4 regions of the Pseudomonas sp. 18-147 genome follow, and region 1 is predicted to be linked to each of the others. Evidence: predicted binding sites of a transcription regulator. Region 1 holds the regulator's gene; each other region holds the start of a gene.
What was found. The regulator FliA, encoded in region 1, starts transcription of late flagellar genes. The targets are predictions, from matches to a motif close to CTAAAGTTTNNNNNNNNNNNGCCGNTAA.

Region 1 (5,016 bases):
CGGCCAGCGACCCGGCATTGCGCATGCAGCTCGAGGCACTGGCGTCGCCGAGCCTGAACGTGAAGAATTACCTGGTGATGGCCACCACCAGCCAGAGCCAGGTGCTCAAGTCGGCCTACCAGACCTATCGGCACTGCGGGCTGGCGGGTTGCATCCTGACTAAGCTGGACGAGGCGGGCAGCCTCGGTGAATCGATGGCGCTGGCTATCGCCCAGCGTCTCCCGGTAGCCTATCTGGCGGATGGGCCGCGGATTCCGGACGACCTGCAGGTGGCGCGCAGTCACCAACTGGTCAGCCGGGCGGTGAGCCTGCAGGCACCGGAAGAGCCCAGCGAGGACGCCATGGCCGAGATGTTCGCCGGGCTCTACCAGCAACCGGCGCGGCGTGCCGGCTGAGGACGTGGGAAGAACCGCGCGTGGCGCGGGTGACGGAAGCGAAGGTGGCTTCCGCCGGGCCGGGAGCGATGGCGCATCGTTCCCGCCAAAACCGGAGAGCGCTGGAAGGGGCGTTCCGGGAAGACGACAACACAAGGTATGAAGCAGATGGGTAGCATGCATCCCGTACAGGTGATCGCAGTAACTGGCGGCAAGGGCGGCGTCGGCAAGACCAATGTGTCGGTGAACCTGGCACTGGCTCTGGCCGATCTCGGCCGTCGCGTCATGCTGCTGGATGCCGACCTCGGCCTGGCCAACGTCGACGTCCTGCTGGGACTCACGCCCAAGCGCACCCTGGCCGACGTGATCGAGGGACGCTGCGAACTGCGCGATGTCCTCCTCCTCGGTCCCGGTGGCGTGCGCATCGTTCCCGCGGCCTCCGGCACGCAGAGCATGGTGCACCTCTCGCCCATGCAGCATGCGGGGCTGATCCAGGCGTTCAGCGATATCAGCGACAACCTCGATGTCCTGGTCGTCGACACTGCCGCCGGAATCGGCGATTCGGTGGTCAGTTTCGTCCGCGCCGCGCAGGAGGTGCTGCTGGTCGTCTGCGACGAGCCGACCTCGATCACCGATGCCTACGCCCTGATCAAACTGCTCAACCGCGACCACGGCATGACCCGCTTCCGGGTCCTGGCCAACATGGCCCACAGCCCGCAGGAAGGACGCAACCTGTTCGCCAAACTGACCAAGGTCACTGACCGTTTCCTCGACGTCGCACTACAGTATGTAGGTGTCATCCCTTACGACGAGTCGGTACGCAAGGCCGTGCAGAAACAGCGAGCCGTATACGAGGCATTCCCCCGCTCGAAGGCGTCCCTGGCCTTCAAGGCGGTCGCGCAGAAGGTCGATAGCTGGCCGCTGCCGGCCAACCCGCGCGGGCACCTGGAGTTCTTCGTCGAACGACTGGTCCAACACCCCGCGACAGGTTCGGCCGTATGACAGCGGCCTCTGGAGTGCGTATGTATAGCAAGGCGCAAGCGCAGAACTCCCAGGAGCAACTGATCCAGCGTTACGCACCACTGGTCAAGCGCATCGCCTATCACCTGCTCGGCCGCCTGCCGGCCAGCGTGCAGGTGGAGGACCTGATGCAGGCCGGCATGATCGGCCTGCTCGAGGCCGCGAAGAAATACGACGCCGGCAAGGGCGCCAGCTTCGAGACCTATGCCGGCATCCGTATCCGCGGGGCCATGCTCGACGAGGTCCGCAAGGGCGACTGGGCGCCGCGTTCGGTGCACCGCAACACGCGCATGGTGACCGACGCGATCCGCGCGATCGAGGCGAGAACCGGACGCGACGCTAAAGATCACGAAGTTGCTGCCGAACTCCAATTGAGCCTCGAAGATTACTACGGCATCCTCAGCGACACGCAGGGCAGCCGCCTGTACAGCTTCGACGACCTGTTGCAGGACGGCGAACATGGATTGCCGGAAGACACCAGCCTCAGTCACAACGAACCGATCCACGGCCTGCTCGACGAACGTTTCCAGGCGGCCCTGGCGGATGCCATCGCCAAGTTGCCGGAGCGCGAGCGCCTGGTGCTGGCGTTGTATTACGACGAGGAACTCAACCTCAAGGAGATCGGCGAGGTACTGGGCGTCAGCGAATCGCGGGTCAGCCAGTTGCACAGCCAGTGCGCCGCGCGTTTGCGCGCGCGCCTGGCCGATTGGCGGTCGGCCTGAACCGGCCTCGACCGCAGCTTGTAACCGTTAACGCAAAAGAATGTGTGGCGCGTCCCCTGGGGCGCGCTCTGGTCTGTACGGAGGTTTACTTGGACAAGAACATGAAAATTCTCATCGTGGACGACTTTTCCACGATGAGACGCATCATCAAGAACCTCTTGCGGGACTTGGGCTTCACCAATACCGCCGAGGCCGACGACGGCACCACGGCGCTGCCGATGCTGCACAGCGGCAATTTCGACTTTCTCGTCACCGACTGGAACATGCCGGGCATGACCGGCATCGATCTGCTGCGCGCGGTTCGCGCCGACGAGCGCCTCAAGCACCTGCCGGTGCTGATGGTCACCGCCGAGGCCAAGCGCGACCAGATCATCGAAGCGGCCCAGGCCGGGGTCAACGGCTATGTGGTCAAACCCTTCACCGCTCAGGTCCTGAAGGAAAAGATCGAGAAGATTTTCGAGCGGGTCAACGGCTGAAGCCGGCCAAGAGGGTGTCATGGTGCTTGGTAACGATTCCACGGGCGACGAATTCGAATCGACCCTGAAAAAACACGCGCGCGAACTGGTGGACTGTCTCGAACGGGGGCACTTCCAGCAGGCGGTGCAATTGATCCAGGAGCTCAGCCAGGCCAGGGACCGTGGCCTCTACCAGGAAGTGGGCAAGCTGACCCGCGAACTGCACAACGCCATCGTCGATTTCCAGATCGACCCGCATTCCCCCCACGCGCAGGAAATGTCGCAGATCGCCGATGCCACCGATCGTCTTTCCTACGTGGTGGAAATGACCGAGAAGGCCGCCAACCGGACCATGGACCTGGTGGAGCAGAGCGCCCCGCTGGTCAACCAACTGGGCGACGATTCGCGGGAGCTGCACCAGGAGTGGCAACGCTTCATGCGCCGGGAAATCGACGCTGACGGCTTCCGCGAGCTGGCCAAGCGCATCGAACAGTTCCTCGTGCGCAGCGGCGAGAACGCCGGCCAGTTGTCCTCGCAGCTCAATGACATCCTGCTGGCGCAGGATTACCAGGACCTGACCGGCCAGGTGATCAAGCGTGTCACCAAGCTGGTCACCGAGGTCGAGAGCAACCTCGTGAAGCTGGTCTGGATGGCCGGCCAGGTGGACCGTTACGCCGGAATCGAGCACGACCACGTGAGCATGCGCCACCAGGCCGCGCTGGAGCGTTCGGCCAAGGGCGAGGGGCCGCAGGTCGCCGCGGAAAAACGAGAGGATGTGGTGTCCGGGCAGGATGACGTGGACGATCTGCTGTCCAGCCTGGGTTTCTGACCCGCCCGGCTCAAGACTGCGGCATCGCTGCCGTTAAGTAAGCATTGAACGCTGGCATCCGCGGGCTGCTGGCACAGCCTTCGTCATGCCGGTGATCCCGGCGGGCGGGCTGAAGTCGGTCCGGAAAGCCGGGCCGGTATTTCCGGCAGGACAGCGGTCCTGCCGATCCTTTCGAGTAACACGTCTCTGGGAGCAGCCGAATGAGCTTCGACGCCGATGAAGAAATCCTCCAGGACTTCCTGGTTGAGGCCGGCGAGATTCTCGAGCAATTGTCCGAGCAACTGGTCGAGCTGGAGAGCCGGCCGGACGACATGGACCTGCTCAATGCCATTTTCCGTGGGTTCCATACGGTCAAGGGCGGTGCCGGCTTCCTCCAGCTGAACGCGCTGGTGGAATGCTGCCACATTGCGGAAAACGTCTTCGATATCCTGCGCAAGGGCGAGCGGCGCGTCAGCTCCGAACTGATGGATGTGGTGCTGCAGGCGCTGGATACGGTCAACGCGATGTTCGACCAGGTGCGCGAGCAGTCCGAACCGACCCCGGCGACGCCCGAGCTGCTGGCGGCCCTTGCCCGCCTGGCCGAGCCTGAGGGCGCCGCGCCTGCGGAACCTGTGCAAGCGCCGCCGGCGGCCGTTCCGCCAGCCGAGCCTGCGGCGCCGCCGGAAGCGCCCGCGCAGAGTGTCTCCAGCGATATCACCGACGACGAGTTCGAGCAGTTGCTGGATGCTCTCCAGGGCGACGAAGCGCCGGCTTCCGCCGTTGCAGAAGCGCCCGCGGCTCCCGCTGGCGACGAGATCAGCGACGCCGAGTTCGAGGCGTTGCTCGACCAGTTGCACGGCAAGGGCAAGTTCGTCCCGCCGGCGGTCTCGGCCGAGCCTGCGCAAGTCCCCGCCGAGGCGGTCGAGCCGGCCGCGGCTGCCGCTGGTGACGATATCAGCGACGACGAGTTCGAGGCGCTGCTCGACGAACTGCACGGCAAGGGCAAGTTCGGCGATGTCCCGGAAGCCGCCGGCACACCCGCCGCACCGGCTGCCGCGGCTCCAGCGGCTGCGCCGGCGGAGCAGGGCAAGGCGCCGGCCGCCGCGGGCGGCGATGAGATCAGCGACGACGAGTTCGAGTCGCTGCTCGACGAACTGCACGGCAAGGGCAAGTTCAACGGCGCCTCCGAGGCCGTGGCGGCCGCCGCGGCGGTAGCCAAGAACATCGCGGCGAAGAGTCCCGCGGCGAAACCGGTCGCTCCGGCCAAGGCCGCCGCCGCGCGTCCGGCGGCGCCCGACAGGCCCGCGGCAAGCGAGGCGGAGACCACCGTGCGGGTGGATACGGCGCGTCTCGACGAGATCATGAACATGGTCGGCGAGCTGGTGCTGGTGCGTAACCGCCTGGTGCGCCTGGGCCTGAACAGTGGCGACGAGGCCATGGCCAAGGCCGTGGCCAACCTCGACGTGGTCACCGGCGACCTGCAGATGTCGGTGATGAAGACCCGCATGCAGCCGATCAAGAAGGTCTTCGACCGCTTCCCGCGCCTGGTTCGCGACCTGGCGCGGAACATGAAGAAAGAGATCAACCTGGAGCTGGTGGGCGAAGAGACCGACCTCGACAAGAACCTGGTCGAGGCC
Region 2 (5,016 bases), 260 kb from region 1:
GCGCGCCGCCAGGATGTTCTTGGCCAGGCCGAGGCTCTTCTGGAATTCGCCGAAGCGCGTCAGTCCTTCGAAGGCATCGCGCACGATGAGCATCGACCAGCCGTCGCCGATCACGTCCAGCGGGCGGGCGACTGGACAACTGGCTTGCTTGTGGCTGGTGCGCTTGACCATCTGGGCGGCTCCGGAGGGGGAGAGGATCGGGTTTCATGGTAAAACCCGGGCTCCACGCTGGGCAACCGGAGGAAGTGCGCCGCCGTGAGACGGCGCACGGCATGGTCAGACGACGAAGCGGGTGACCATGTTGTTCAGGTCGATGGCCAGTTGCGACAGTTCCTGGCTGGCGGCGGCGGTCTGGTTGGAGCCGGCGGACGTCTGCAGCGAGATGTCGCGGATGTTCACCAGGTTGCGGTCGACCTCGCGGGCCACCTGGGCCTGCTGCTCGGAGGCGCTGGCGATCACCAGGGTACGCTCGTTGATCTGGCCGACCCGCTCCGCGATCTCGTTGAGCGCCAGGCCGGCGGCTTCGGCGATCTCCAGCATGTTGCGGGCGCGTACGCTGCTGCTGTCCATGGCGCCGACCGCGGCGCCGGTGCCTTCCTGGATGTTGGCGATCATCTGCTCGATCTCGCGGGTGGATTCCTGGGTGCGATGGGCGAGGGCGCGAACCTCGTCGGCGACCACGGCGAAACCGCGGCCCTGCTCGCCGGCGCGAGCCGCCTCGATGGCCGCGTTGAGCGCCAGGAGATTGGTCTGTTCGGCGATACCGCGGATCACGTCGAGGACCTTGGAAATGTCCTGGGCCTTTTCCGCCAGGCCGCCGACCAGCGCCGAGGTATTGTCCACTTCTTCGCTCATCAGGCGGATCGCCTGGACCGTCTCCAGTACCCGCTGGCGTCCGTTCTGCGCCGATTGCTCGGAGGCGGACGAGGCGTCCGAGGTGGAGCTGGCGTTGCGCGCCACTTCCTCGACGGCGGCGGTCATCTCGTTGACCGCGGTGGCGGCCATCTGGATTTCGTCGTTCTGCTGGGTCAGCGAGCGGTTGCCCTGCTCGGTGACGGCGCTGAGTTCCTCCGCGGCGGAGGCCAGTTGGGTCGCCGAGCTGCCGATCTGCTGGATGGTCTGGCGCAGTTGTGCCTGCATGCCCTGGAGGGCGACCAGCAGCTTGGCCGGTTCGTCGCGGCCAGAGGTGTCGATGCGGCTGGTGAGGTCACCGGAAGCGATCACCTCGGCCACTCGCAGCGCCTCGCCGATCGGTTGGGTGATGCTGCGGGTGAACAGCCAGGCCAGTACCACGGTAGCGAGGCCGGCGACCAGCAGTACGCCGATCACTGCGGCGAAGGCGCTGTCATAGACCTCATCGGCCGTGTGGCTGGCCTGGCTGGCGCCCTTGACGTTGAAGTCGATCAGCGCCTGCAGTTGCTGCTGGGTGGCGCGGTACTGGTCGAGCAAGGTGCTTTCGGTGTACTGGCGGGTCTCTTCCAGCGGCTTGCTGCGCGACATCTGCACCAGGGTCTGCTGGCTTTGCAGGAGCGTCTGCCGGGTAGCCAGGTAGCGCTCGTAGATCGAGCGCTCGTCGGCACCACTGATCAGCCGTTGGTAGGCGCCCTCGCGATCGGTCAGTTCCTTGCCGATTTCCGTCATGCGGCTTTCCAGGAAGCGCTTGCTGCTATCGTCCGCCGCCAGCACATGGGCCAGTTGCACCTGCCGCAGTTCGGCGAGCAGAACGTTCAACTCGGCGCTTTCGCGGACGCTAGGCAGCCAGTTGTCGCTGATGTCCGAAGAGGCTTCGTTGAGCGAACCCATCCGGTTCAGGGAAAAGATGCCGGTGATGACCAGCAGAGCGGTGATCAGGGCGAAACTCAGGGCGGCACGGGTCGCGATGGGCATACTGCGCAAAGACATGATGGCGGATTCCAGGGGGCAGGAAGAGGGACGGGGCTGACCAGTACTATCGGCAGGCAGGGCGGGAGGTTTAGCCCGTTCATGCAGTCCGGGTAAAGAAACGCTGGGTACAAAAAAGCGCCCCGAAGGGCGCTTCATGCGGCTATGGAGGGAATCAACCCTGCCAGCGCTTGAGGACCAGGGTGGCGTTGGTGCCGCCGAAGCCGAAGCTGTTGCTCATGACGGTATCGAGCTTGGCGTTCTCGCGGGTCTCGCGGAGAATCGGCAGGTCGGCCACTTCCGGGTCGAGTTCGTCGATGTTGGCGGAGCCGGCGATGAAGCCGCCTTCCATCATCAGCAGGCAATAGATCGCCTCGTGTACGCCGGCGGCGCCCAGCGAGTGGCCGGACAGGCTCTTCGTCGAGCTGATGGCCGGCGCCTTGTCGCCGAACACTTCGCGCACGCCTCGGATCTCGGCGACGTCGCCGACCGGGGTGGAGGTGCCGTGGGTGTTCAGGTAGTCGATCGGCGCGTCGACGGTGGCCAGCGCCTGCTGCATGCAGCGGATCGCGCCTTCGCCGCTCGGGGCGACCATGTCGTAGCCGTCGGAGGTGGCGCCGTAGCCGACGATCTCGGCGTAGATCTTGGCGCCGCGCTTGAGCGCATGCTCCAGCTCCTCGACCACCACCATGCCGCCGCCGCCGGCGATGACGAAGCCGTCACGCTTGGCGTCGTAGGCGCGGGAGGCCTTTTCCGGCGTCTCGTTGTACTGGGTGGAGAGGGCGCCCATGGCGTCGAACAGGCAGCTCTGGCTCCAGTGTTCCTCTTCGCCGCCGCCGGCGAAGACCACGTCCTGCTTGCCCAACTGGATCTGTTCCATGGCCTGGCCGATGCAATGCGCGCTGGTGGCGCAGGCGGAGGAGATCGAGTAGTTGACGCCCTTGATCTGGAACGGCGTGGCCAGGCAGGCCGATACGGTGCTGCCCATGGTGCGGGTCACGCGGTATGGGCCGATGCGTTTGACGCCTTTCTCGCGCAGGGTGTCGATGGCTTCCATCTGGTTCAGGGTGGAAGCGCCGCCGGAGCCGGCGATCAGGCCGGTGCGGGGGTTGGAAATCTGTTCCGGAGTCAGGCCGGAGTCCTTGATCGCCTGCTCCATCGCCAGGTAGGCGTAAGCGGCGGCATCGCCCATGAAGCGGAAGACCTTGCGATCGATCAGCTCTTCGAGGTTCAGGTCGACCGAACCGGAAACGTGGCTGCGCAGGCCCATCTCGGCGTAGGACGGATTGAAGCGAATGCCGGGCCGACCCGCACGGAGGTTGGCGGAAACGGTGTCTTTGTCATTGCCGAGGCAGGAAACGATGCCCAGACCGGTGATAACGACGCGACGCATGCGGATAACCCTTAGAAGCTGTCAGTGGAGGTGAACAGGCCGACGCGGAGGCCTTCGGCACTGTAGATTTCGCGGCCATCGACGCTGACGGTGCCGTCGGCGATGGCCAGGACCAGCGAACGATTGATCGTGCGCTTGATATGAATGTTATACGTGACCTTCTTCGCTGTCGGCAGAACCTGACCGAAGAACTTCACTTCGCCCGAACCCAGGGCGCGGCCGCGGCCGGGGTTGCCCTGCCAGCCGAGGTAGAAACCGACCAGCTGCCACATGGCATCCAGGCCCAGGCAACCGGGCATGACCGGATCGCCTTCGAAGTGACAGGCGAAGAACCACAGGTCCGGGTTGATATCCAGCTCGGCGACCAGCTCGCCCTTGCCATACTTGCCGCCGACATCGCTGATGTGAACGATGCGATCGATCATCAGCATGTTGGGGGCGGGAAGTTGCGCGTTACCCGGGCCGAACAGCTCGCCGCGACTGCAGCGCAGCAGGTCTTCTCGGGTGAAGGCGTGTTGTTTGGTCATGCGAGCTCCTCAAAAATCCCTGAACTGCAGGGTTGTGGCGGTTCGTCCAGCGGCCGTCGCGCCGGGTTATTGTATCGGCGTCGCAGCGGCAGCCTAGTCATAGACTGTTGCGTTGCGGTGAAAGTCACAGTGTCCGGCGAACAGATGTTCACTTTATTCCCGCGTCCGCTTGCCGCCCTTGTCGTAGATCATTCCGGCTCCCCTCGTCCGGTTTCGTTCGATGTCACGGGGAGTTCCGGCTGCGAGCCGATCCAGCGTTGCAGTATGCGTTGCAATTCCGCCCGTTTGAATGGCTTGGCCAGGTAATCGTTCATTCCCGCCTGCAGGCAGTTCTCCCGATCGCCCTGCAGGGCGTTGGCGGTCAGGGCGATGATCGGTACCTGCCGGCCGTTCTCCTGGGCCCTGATTTCCCGTGTCGCCGAGTAGCCGTCGAGCACCGGCAGGCGGCAGTCCATCAGGATCGCGTCGTAGCGCTGGCGCTCGGCGCTGCGTACCGCCTGGATACCGTCGGCGACCAGGGTGACGCGATAGCCGAGGCTGCGCAACATGGCTTCTATGACTGTCTGGTTCACCGGATTGTCCTCGACCAGGAGGATTTCCTGACCGGCGGCGACCGGGGCAGCGTCGCCGGCGGCCTGCTGCCGGTGCGCCGGCGACTGCTGGAAGGGCAGCGGAATCTCCAGGGTGAAGGTCGATCCCGAGCCTTCCTTGCTCTCTGCCTGCAGGGTGCCGCCCATCCGTTCCGCCAGGGTCCTGGCGATCGCCAGGCCGAGCCCGGTGCCGCCGTAGCGTCGGGAAATCGACGAATCCGCCTGCTGGAAGGCGTCGAACATATGTTCCAGGCGTTCCGGCGAGATGCCGATGCCGCTGTCGTGCACCGCGCAGGTCAGCCACAGTACGTCGTGATCGAGAGCCTGCCACTCCAGGCTGAGATGGATGGCGCCTTCCTCGGTGAACTTCAGCGCATTACCCAGCAGATTCACCAGGATCTGTCGGATCCGCGTCGGATCGCCGCAGACCTCGATATTCTCCAGGCCGGCCTGGATCTGCAATTCCAGCGCCAGTCCGCGTTGCTGGGCGCTGTGCTGGAACACCAGGGCGGAGCCTTGCACCAGTTCCAGCAGGTTGAAGGGGATGCACTCCAGTTCCAGCGCGCCGCGTTCGATCCTTGAGAAATCGAGAATGTCGTTGATGACCTTCAGCAGGTGTTCGGTG
Region 3 (5,016 bases), 1.3 Mb from region 1:
ATCGCGTTCTTCCTCGCCGAGATGGGCGACAAGACCCAGGTCGCCACGGTCATGCTGGCCGCCCAGTATCCGCATTTCTGGCTGGTGGTGATCGGCACCACCCTGGGCATGCTGATCGCCAACGTACCGGTGGTACTGATCGGCAACCTGGCCGCCGACAAGCTGCCGCTGACCCTGATCCGCCGCCTGGCCGCGGCCGCCTTCGCCGCACTTGGCCTGTACGCCGCCTGGCACGCCGCGCAATTGACCGGCTGGCTCTGAAGGACTGCGCCGCCGGGCCCGGGATGGCTGGGCGGCCAATGCAAAATGCATAGGAACGGCTACAGTTCAGGCAGGCACCGGATGCCTGCCCCACCACTCGCCCTCGAGAGCCGGAGATGCCCTCACACGACCTGAAACGACTCGCCCGCCATCACATCGAGCTGTCCTGGAACAAGGGCCGCATGGCGTTGGTGGAGCAGTTGCACAGCAAGGATTTCCTCTACAAAAGCTCGTTCATCGGCCGTCCCCTGGATACCGCCGGCTATATCCGCCTGCTGCAGGACATCCGCACGGCGATGCCGGACCTGGAGGTCGTGGTCGAAGACTGCATCGGCGAGGAACGCAAGGTGTTCACCTGGAGCACGCTGATCGGCACCATCGTCCGGCCGACCCTGGGCTATCCGGCCAGCGACAAGGTGCTGAGCATTTCCGCGATGGGCTTCTGGGTGTTCAACCCGCAGGGCCAGTTGCAGGAGCTGTGCACCATGTTCGACATGGAGAGCTTTCGCGCCCAGCTGGGACTGCAGACCCGACCCTTCGCGGAAAAAGCGCTGCCCTAGCCAACCGTCCTAGGCATTGAAATAGCCGTTGTCGCGGAACCAGTCGATGGCGCGCAGCAGGGTGTCGTCGAGGGCGGTGGTGGAGAAGAAGCCGAGTTCCTCGCGGGCCTTGCGTCCATCGAGGAACTGCCCGCCAGCCATCACCTCGATGGCGGTTTCGTCGAGCAGCGGCAACTGGCCGCTGACCCGGTAGCGCAAGCGGCCCAGGGTGGCCAGCGCGCGAGCCATGGCCATCGACATCGGCTGCGGCGCAGGCTGGCCGAGCAGCTCGGCGATGCGCCGGGTCAGGTCGGCCATTTCCAGGTTGTGCCCGGTCAGCAGGTAGCGCTCGCCGATACGCCCGCGCTCAAGGGCCATCAGCAGTCCGCGCCCGGCTTCGGCGGCATCGATGACGTTACGCTGGCCGGCGACGTAGTGGGTCATCTCGCCATTGCCGATGGCGGTGATCACGCGCCCGGTAGTCGGGCCGATGTCCAGTTCGCCGAGTACCATGCCGGGAATCCCGATCACCACCGGCAGGCCGTTGCGCGCCTGCTCCCGGGCCTGCTCGTCGAGCGCCCATTTGCACAGCACGTAGGAACTCTTGCCGCTCGGCAGGCTGTCGTAGAACAACCCCTCGTGGCCCGGTAGTCCCTGGGGATGGCGGGGCATGGCATATGCCGAACCGACATAGAGGATGCGCGGCACCCTGGCCTGCAGGCAGGCGGCATAGAACGGGTTGGTCTGGCCCAGCGCGCTGGCCACTTCCTCCTGCCAGCGGCGCGGCCGCGAAGGATAGTAGCCGGCGCTGAAGATCACCCCGTCGAGGCCGCGCAGGGCGCGTTCCAGGCCGGCGTGGTCGAGCATCTCGGCGACCCGGCACTCGGGCTCCAGATAGGCGAGACGCTGGATCTGCGAAGAAGGACGGTGGATCAGCACCAGATCGTGACCGGCGGCCCTGATGGCGCGCGCGGCGTGATGTCCCAGCAGGCCGGTGGCTCCGAGTACGGCGTATTTCACATGAGCTCCAGGGCGTGAGAGTGGCTGTTCGTCCACGGGTCCCGCAAGCGGGTCGGCCAGCAGTCTAGGCCGAACACCGGCGAGATACCAAACAGCAGGTTACGGAAATACACAACAGGCGTTTCCGATGGTAAGCCTGTCGGCGCGCCGGCCGCCCCCCGCGACCGCGCGCCCTGGCCTCACTTGCCGCGCCTGGCCTGCTGGTACAGCGGCATCACCTTGGGAATCGCGGCCTGGAGATTGGCCATCCGCGAACTGTCGGAGGGGTGGGTGCTGGTGAACTCGGGCTGGCTGGCGCCGCCGCTGGCCCTGCCCATCTTCTGCCAGAGGGTGATCGCCGCTTCCGGGTTGTAGCCGGCGCGGGCGGCCAGCTCGAGACCGATCAGGTCGGCTTCGTTCTCGTTGGCACGACTGTTGGGCAGGGTCATCAGGTAGTCGACGCCGGTATTGGCCAGTTGCAGGCTTTCCTGGCCGAGGCCGGCCAGGGCGCCGATCTGGCTGGCCACCTGCACGCCGTAGGCCTTGGACATGGCCTCGCGCCCATGCTCGCGCAGGGCGTGGGCGATCTCGTGGCCCATCACCGCGGCTATCTCGTCGTCGGTGAGCTTCAGCTTGTCGATCAGCCCGGTGTAGAAAATGATCTTGCCGCCGGGACCGCAGTTGGCGTTGAGCTCGTCGCTCTTCACCACATTGACTTCCCAGTTCCAGCCGGTGGCGTCCGGGCGGAAGGCGGCGGTCTGCGGGATCAGCCGCTGGGCGATCGCCTTGACTCGCCGCGCGTCGGCGCTGCTGGTATCGAGCACGCCGGCGCTTTTCGCCTCGCCGAGAGTCTTCTGGTACGACTGGGCGTACATCTGGTCGACTTCCTGGCTGGACAACATGCTGAACATGTATTGCTTGCGGTCGACGCCGACGGCGCCGCCACTGGTGGTGTTCACTGCCTGGCAACCGGCGAGCAGCAGCGCGCCGGCGAGGGTGGCGAATCGGAAGGGATGAGCCATGGTCCTTTGTTCTCCTCTGAAGGCCGAGCGCATGGTAGGCCGCGCCTCGAACGCGGGCAACAGCCGTTGGCGAGGAAATCTCCGACGGCCGATTAAGGATTTGCCGTCCTCCTGCCGATAAGCTCCTCAGAGACAATTCCAACAAGGGTCAGAAGTCCCATCATGAAGCTCAAGTCGATCCAGTTTTCTGTCGCCGCCCTCGCCGGCGCCAGCGTTCTAAGCGTCGTCGTGGTGCTGGTGCTGTACGCCCTGTTCGCCGGCGCGCGAACGCAGGAGCTGGTGCAGCAACGCACCCAGGGCCTGTTGGAGAAGGTCATCAACGAGCGCCTGGTGGCCCTGGCCCGCGCCCAGGTCAGCCAGATCCAGCGCGAGTTGGAGTATCCGCTGACGGTGGTCCACGGCCTGGCCAACAGCACCCGCCTGCTCGGCGAGCCGGGCGCCGACGGCATGCCGCAGCTGAACGCCAGCCGCGACGAAATCTCCGCGCTGCTGCGCAGCACCGTGCAGAACAACCCCAAGCTGCTCGACACCTTCATGGCCTGGGAACCCAATGCCTTCGATACCGATGCCGCCTTCGCCGGGCAACCCGGCAAGGGCTACGGCCCGGACGGCCGCTACCTGCCCTGGTGGTATCGCGGCGCCGACGGCAAGCCGATCGTGGAGGCCATGGCCGACAGCATCGATAGCGAAAAGCTGCTGCCCACCGGGGTGCGCGAGAACGAGTTCTATGCCTGTCCGAAAGAGAACAAGCGTCCCTGCATCATCGACCCGGCCCCTTACGAAATGGGCGGCAAGACCGTGATGATGTCGTCCTTCAACGTGCCGATCATGGTCGGTGACCAGTTCCGCGGCGCAGTCGGTGCCGACCTCTCGCTGGCCTTCATCCAGGACCTGCTCAAGCGCGCCGACCAGCAGCTCTACGATGGCGCCGGGGAAATGGCGCTGATCGCCAGCAACGGCCGCCTGGTGGCCTACACCCGCGACGACAGCAAGCTCGGCGAGCCCGCCGGCAGCGTCCTCGACGGCAACGAAGTGGACAACCTGAAAAACCTCACGGTCGACCAGCCGCTCTACGACATCGACGCCGAGCACGGCCACATCGAGCTGTTCCTGCCTTTCACCATCGCCGACAGCGGCGTGCGCTGGACCCTCATGCTGCAGATTCCCCAGGCGGCGGTATTCGGCGAACTGCAGCAACTCCAGGGCGAGCTGAGCGACCAGCGCCAGCAGGATATCCTCGGCATGAGCCTGGCCGGCCTGGTGGTAGCGGCCCTCGGCCTGCTGGTGGTCTGGCTGGTCGGCTACGGCATCGCCCGGCCGCTGCGCCAATTGGTCGGCATGCTCGACGACATCGCCCAGGGCGAAGGCGACCTCACCCGCCGCCTGAGCAGCGAGCGCGCCGACGAGCTGGGCTCCATCGCCAAGGGCTTCAATACCTTCCTTGGCAAACTGCAGAACATGATCGGCCAGGTGGTGCAATCGGTGCAGAAGGTCAGCGACTCCTCGGAGCACACCGCCGACATCGCCATCCGCACCAACCAGGGCGTGCAGCAGCAACTGGCGGAGATCGAACTGGTGGCCACCGCGGTCCACGAGATGACCGCCACCGCCCAGGACGTGGCGCGCAACGCCACCCACGCCGCCGAGGCAGCCAACCACGCGGACCAGGCCGCGCACCAGGGCAAGCAGATCGTCGAAAGCAGCTCGGCGGCGATCCAGGCCCTGGCCAGCGAGATTGGCCGCGCGGTCGGAGTGGTGCAGAACCTGGCCAAGGACAGCGAAAACATCAACGCGATCCTGGTGGCGATCCGCGGTATCGCCGAGCAGACCAACCTGCTCGCCCTCAACGCCGCCATCGAGGCCGCCCGCGCCGGCGAGCAGGGTCGCGGTTTCGCGGTGGTGGCCGACGAGGTACGCAACCTGGCGCAGAAGACCCAGCAGGCCACCGAAGAAATCCAGAGCATGATCCAGCAGTTGCAGCAGGGCACCCGCGACGTGGTGAAGGTCATGCAGGACAGCCAGGAGCGCACCGACGACAGCGTGCGCCATGCGCGCCAGGCGGCCGAGGCGCTGGAATCGATCACCCAGGCGGTATCGGTGATCAACGACATGAACACCCAGATCGCCAGCGCCGCCGAGGAGCAGAGCGCGGTGGCCGAGGACATCAACCGCAACGTCGCCAACATCGGCCAGGT
Region 4 (5,016 bases), 1.4 Mb from region 1:
GGCGTTCGCCGACCTTGTCGAAGTAAGGATCGAGCACGCAGGGTTGCCCGCTTTCCTTCGGGCAGGTGTACCAGGCGTTGTAGGCCGCGCCGCTGGGCCCGCTGCTGGTGTCGGCGAGTTCGGACTCGATCATCGACTCGGATTCCAGCTGTCCCGGCGTGGCCTGCGCCCAGTACAGGGAGAAGCGTCCCTTGTCGTTGCTGCCCAGGGCGGGCTGGTCGACGAACAGTTCGTCCTTGCCGTCCAGCGCATTGGGTTCGAAGACCACGTACAGGCCGAGCACCTCGGGATTGGCGGCGAGCGCGGTGCGCACCTGGCGGGTCAGGTCTTCGCGCAGGTCGTAGGCATCGAGGAAGCGCTTCTGCGCCTGGTCGCGGAGGAACAGGATCTGCCGGGAGAAGCCCTTGCCGTACTGGAAGGCATCCATGAAATAGCGCTGGATGCGTAACGCCTGCAATTCCCCGCGGGCTTCCAGGCGCAGGCGCGCCGATTCGTCGAGCATCTGCGTACTGGCGCTTTTCACCAGCACGCTGCTGTGCTGCATGCGGTAGACCGAAAGGCCGACCAGCAAGGCGACCACGCCGAGCAGGCAGAGCCCTGCCAGCAGGGTGATCTTCCATTGGATGGACAGGCGGCGAAGGAACATGGGAGGGGTCCTTGTACGAAGAAACTGCGGGGGCCCAAGGCTTATCGGCAGGGCTCGCCCATTCTTGACGACGGTCCGGTCGCTGGCGCCGGATTGCCGTCGTTCGGCGAATCGCACGCAAGAACCGTGCACAACGGTTTATAGCCAGGCGACATTCGCGCATGCGCGGCTTTGACAGGCGAGGATGGCTGTAGCAGAGTACGCCCCTTTTTTCGGCCGCAGACGGTCGAGTTCGTTTCATTTGCAAGGAGTTCAACGATGAACGCAGTGGTGCTGGCGGTGGGGCTGATGCTCGTCCTCAGCCTTTGCCGTGTGCATGTCGTGCTGGCGCTGATCATCGGCGCGGTGGTCGGCGGACTGTTCGGTGGCCTAGGCCTTGAGGGGACTCTCAAGGCCTTCAACGGCGGCCTCGGCGGGGGTGCCACGGTGGCCCTGTCGTACGCCATGCTCGGCGCCTTCGCCGTGGCCATCGCCCGCTCCGGCGTGGCCCATGCGCTGGCCGACAAGGTCCTGGCGCTGCTCGGCCGGCACGACGAGCAGGGCAAGGGCGCCGGTGCGTTCAAGTGGATCCTGGTCGGCCTGCTGCTCTGCGTGGCGGTATCCTCGCAGAATATCCTGCCGATCCATATCGCCTTCATCCCGCTGCTGGTGCCGCCGCTGCTCTATGTGCTGAGCAAGCTGCAGATCGACCGGCGATTGATCGCCTGCGTCATCACCTTCGGCCTGATCACCCCGTACATGTTCCTGCCGGTGGGCTTCGGCAACATCTTCCTCAATGAAATCCTGCTGGCCAACGTGGCGCGCAACGGCGTCGACGTCAGCGGGATCAACGTCACCCACGCCATGTTCATCCCAGCCCTGGGCATGCTCGCCGGGTTGCTCATCGCGGTGCTGTTCAGCTACCGCCGCAAGCGCATCTACGACTTGCAGCGGATCGAGCAGGCCGAACGCGTCGATGTCAGCTACAACCCGAAGAGCCTGGCGGTGGCCGGGGTATCCATCGTCGCCGCGTTCGTCGCACAGCTGTGGCTGGACTCGATGATCATCGGCGCGCTGGTCGGTTTCGTGGTCTTCTCGCTGTCCGGCGTGGTGCGCTGGAAGGAGACCGACGACCTGTTCACCGAAGGCATGAAGATGATGGCCACCATCGGTTTCATCATGATCGCCGCGGCCGGTTTCGCCGAGGTGATGAAGGCCACCGGCGAGGTGCAGAGCCTGGTCGACGCCTCGGTGGCCTGGATCGGCAACAGCAAGGCGGTCGGCGCCATGCTGATGCTGCTGGTCGGCCTGCTGGTCACCATGGGCATCGGCTCGTCGTTCTCCACCGTGCCGATCATCGCCGCGATCTTCGTCCCGCTGGCGGTGCAACTGGGCTTCAGCCCGCTGGCCATCGTCAGCATCGTCGGCACCGCCGGCGCGCTGGGGGATGCAGGTTCTCCGGCGTCGGACTCGACCCTTGGGCCGACCTCCGGGCTCAACGTCGACGGCCAGCACAATCACATCTGGGACACCGTGGTGCCGACCTTCCTGCACTACAACCTGCCGTTGCTGGTGTTCGGCTGGGCCGCCGCGATGTTGCTCTGAGTTCCATCTCGGGCGGTCGCCTGACGGAATGTCGGGCCGGCCGCTTAAGCTTCCGACGGGATTGCCGATGAAACGGGAATCCCGTTTTTTATTGGGCGTCATGCTAGGAGTTGATGATGCGTCTGACCCTGAAATCCAAAGTCCTCCTGCTGGCCATGGTGCCGGTGCTGCTCTTCGCCCTGGTGCTCAGCGGCGGAGCGGTGCTGATCCTGAAAAAACAGGCTGATGCCGAAGTCAAGGATACCCGCGAGCGCCTGCTCGGCGACCGTCGTGCCGAACTCGAGCACTACGTGCAGATCGCCATGGGCAGTATCCAGGCCGAGTACGACCGCTCGGCCAACGGCGACCTGAATGCCCGCGCCGAGGCCATCGCGCGCCTGTCGAAGATCAAGTACGGCAAGGACGGCTATATCTTCGGCTACGACTCCCAGGTGGTGCGCCTGTTTCGCGGCGACAGCCCGGTGGACGTCGGCAAGAGCTTCCGCGACCGCCGCGATCCCAGCGGCGTCTACCTCAACCGCGAACTGGTGGAGGCCGGCCGCAACGGCAGCCACTACGTGACCTATACCTCGCCGCTGCCGGGCAACGAGAGCGTCATGGTGCCCAAGCTGTCCTACACCCTGTACCTGCCGAAGTGGGACATGGTTATCGGCTCGGCGATCAACCTCGACGGCGTCGAGGCCCAGTTGGTGGAAATCAAGCAGGACATCGACGAGCGTATCGGCACCCTGATCGCCAGTATCGTGGGGATCGCCGGCGTCCTTCTGGTGGTCCTGCTGGTGATCGGCCTGGCGGTGGCCAACGCGATGCTGCGGCCGTTGCACCAGATCCGCCAGAACCTCGATGACATCGCCGCCGGCGAAGGCGACCTGACCCGTCGCCTACCGGTGACCAGCCACGACGAGCTGGGCGAGCTGGCCGGTTCCTTCAACCGCTTCGTCGAGAAGATCCACGGTCTGGTGCGGCAGATCGCCGGGATGACCGGCGACCTCAAGCAACTGGTGGAGCAGATGTCGGCCCAGGCCGAGCGTTCCGAGCAGGCCATGGAGCGCCAGCGCCACGAGACCGACCAGGTCGCCACCGCGATCAACGAGATGTCCGCCGCCGCCCATGAAGTGGCGCAGAGCGCCCAGCGCGCCGCCGAGGCCGCGCAGCAGACCGACCACGAAGGCCAGGCGGCCAAGCGCGTGGTGGACGGCAGCATCGAGCGCATCCACGCGCTGGTGGACGAGATCCGCGACAGCGGGACTTCTCTGGATAGCCTGCAGCAGGACGTGCAATCCATCGTCAGTGTGCTCGGGGTGATCCGCTCCATTGCCGAACAGACCAACCTGCTGGCGCTCAACGCGGCCATCGAGGCGGCCCGTGCCGGCGAGGCCGGACGTGGCTTTGCGGTGGTCGCCGACGAAGTGCGGGCGCTGGCCAGCCGCACCCAGCAGAGTACCCAGGAAATCCAGGGCATGATCGATCGCCTGCAGCAGGGCACCAACGCCGCGGTCGACGCCATGCGCCGTTCCGGCGAGGCCGGCGAGGGCACCAGCAACCAGGCCAACCAGGCCGGCGATTCGCTGGATGCCATCGCCCAGCTGATCGCCACCATCAACGCGATGAACGCGCAGATCGCCAGCGCCGCCGAGGAGCAGACCGCGGTGGCCGAGGAGATCAACCGCAGCGTGCACCAGATCGCCGGCGCGGTGGACAGCGTCGCCGACGAGGCCCAGCAGGGCGCGCAGACCGCCCGCAGCCTGGCGCAACTGGGCCAGGGCCTGGGCCGACTGGTCGGTCAGTTCCGCATCTGACCCTTCCCCCGCGCGACCGCTGCCGGCAAAAGAGCCAGCCGGCAGTGGTGCGCCGCAGAGCCTTCCTGTCATTATTCGGCGGAGTCGGCCGGCAGTCGTGAACGATCCACGTCCGCCGGCTGACTAATGCTTTGCTTCCCACTGCCAGATGGATTGGACATGCTCGACACGAAACTGGAATCCCGGACTTTTCTCCTGTTGCTGGCGGTGGTCACGCTCGCCTTCGGCTGGCTCTTGCTGCCGTTCTACGGCGCGGTGTTCTGGGGCACCATCCTGGCGATCATCTTCGCCCCGGTGCAACGCCGCCTGCAGGTGCGCCTGAGGGATCGGAAGAACCTCGCCGCGCTGATCACCCTGCTGATCTGCGTGCTGATCGTGATCATCCCGGTGATCTTCATCGCCGGTTCGCTGGTGCAGGAAGGCGCGAGCGTCTACCAGCGGGTCAAGTCCGGCGAACTGAACTTCGCCGCCTACCTGCAGCAGGCGGTGGCTGCCTTGCCGCCATCGGTGCACCAGTGGCTGGAGCGCTTCGACCTGGCCAATCTCTCGAGCCTGCAGGAGAAGCTCTCCTCGGTGGCGATGCAGGCCAGCCAGGTGGTGGCGACCAAGGCGTTCAGCATCGGCCAGAACACCCTCGACTTCGTCATCAGCTTCGGCATCATGCTCTACCTGCTGTTCTTCCTCCTCCGCGACGGTCGCGTGCTCGGCCGGCGGATCAAGCAGGCGGTGCCGCTGAGCCAGGAACACAAGCACCACCTGTTCGCCAAGTTCACCACGGTGATCCGCGCCACGGTGAAGGGCAACATCGCCGTGGCTGCCACCCAGGGCGCTCTCGGCGGCCTGATCTTCTGGCTGCTGGGCATCGAGGGCGCCTTGCTCTGGGGCACCCTGATGGCCTTCCTGTCGCTGCTGCCGGCCATCGGCGCGGCGCTGATCTGGGCGCCGGTGGCGGCCTATTTCCTGCTCACCGGGGCGATCTGGCAGGGC

Region 2: ACM0M4_RS18460 (methyl-accepting chemotaxis protein) is a predicted target of FliA. The motif match lies at 1,949-1,976, and genes of this name have one in related genera.
Region 3: ACM0M4_RS26075 (methyl-accepting chemotaxis protein) is a predicted target of FliA. The motif match lies at 2,915-2,942, and genes of this name have one in related genera.
Region 4: ACM0M4_RS13335 (methyl-accepting chemotaxis protein) is a predicted target of FliA. The motif match lies at 2,274-2,301, and genes of this name have one in related genera.

What each region holds. Positions count from the first base shown of each region.
Region 1 covers NZ_CP182296.1:4,156,404-4,161,419, reverse strand. Annotated here, with positions in the region: gene flhF (flagellar biosynthesis protein FlhF) at 1-395, shown strand, start outside; gene fleN (flagellar synthesis regulator FleN) at 534-1,376, shown strand; gene fliA (RNA polymerase sigma factor FliA) at 1,373-2,116, shown strand; gene ACM0M4_RS19685 (chemotaxis response regulator CheY) at 2,218-2,592, shown strand; gene ACM0M4_RS19680 (protein phosphatase CheZ) at 2,612-3,400, shown strand; gene ACM0M4_RS19675 (chemotaxis protein CheA) at 3,601-5,016, shown strand, end outside.
Region 2 covers NZ_CP182296.1:3,898,490-3,903,505, reverse strand. Annotated here, with positions in the region: gene ACM0M4_RS18465 (winged helix-turn-helix transcriptional regulator) at 1-171, opposite strand, end outside; gene ACM0M4_RS18460 (methyl-accepting chemotaxis protein) at 277-1,902, opposite strand; gene fabB (beta-ketoacyl-ACP synthase I) at 2,057-3,274, opposite strand; gene fabA (3-hydroxyacyl-[acyl-carrier-protein] dehydratase FabA) at 3,286-3,801, opposite strand; gene ACM0M4_RS18445 (ATP-binding protein) at 3,990-5,016, opposite strand, start outside.
Region 3 covers NZ_CP182296.1:5,500,054-5,505,069, forward strand. Annotated here, with positions in the region: gene ACM0M4_RS26055 (TMEM165/GDT1 family protein) at 1-261, shown strand, start outside; gene ACM0M4_RS26060 (nuclear transport factor 2 family protein) at 378-821, shown strand; gene ACM0M4_RS26065 (NAD-dependent epimerase/dehydratase family protein) at 831-1,856, opposite strand; gene ACM0M4_RS26070 (M48 family metallopeptidase) at 2,000-2,821, opposite strand; gene ACM0M4_RS26075 (methyl-accepting chemotaxis protein) at 2,984-5,016, shown strand, end outside.
Region 4 covers NZ_CP182296.1:2,768,853-2,773,868, forward strand. Annotated here, with positions in the region: gene ACM0M4_RS13325 (methyl-accepting chemotaxis protein) at 1-646, opposite strand, end outside; gene ACM0M4_RS13330 (Na+/H+ antiporter family protein) at 905-2,230, shown strand; gene ACM0M4_RS13335 (methyl-accepting chemotaxis protein) at 2,344-4,029, shown strand; gene ACM0M4_RS13340 (AI-2E family transporter) at 4,189-5,016, shown strand, end outside.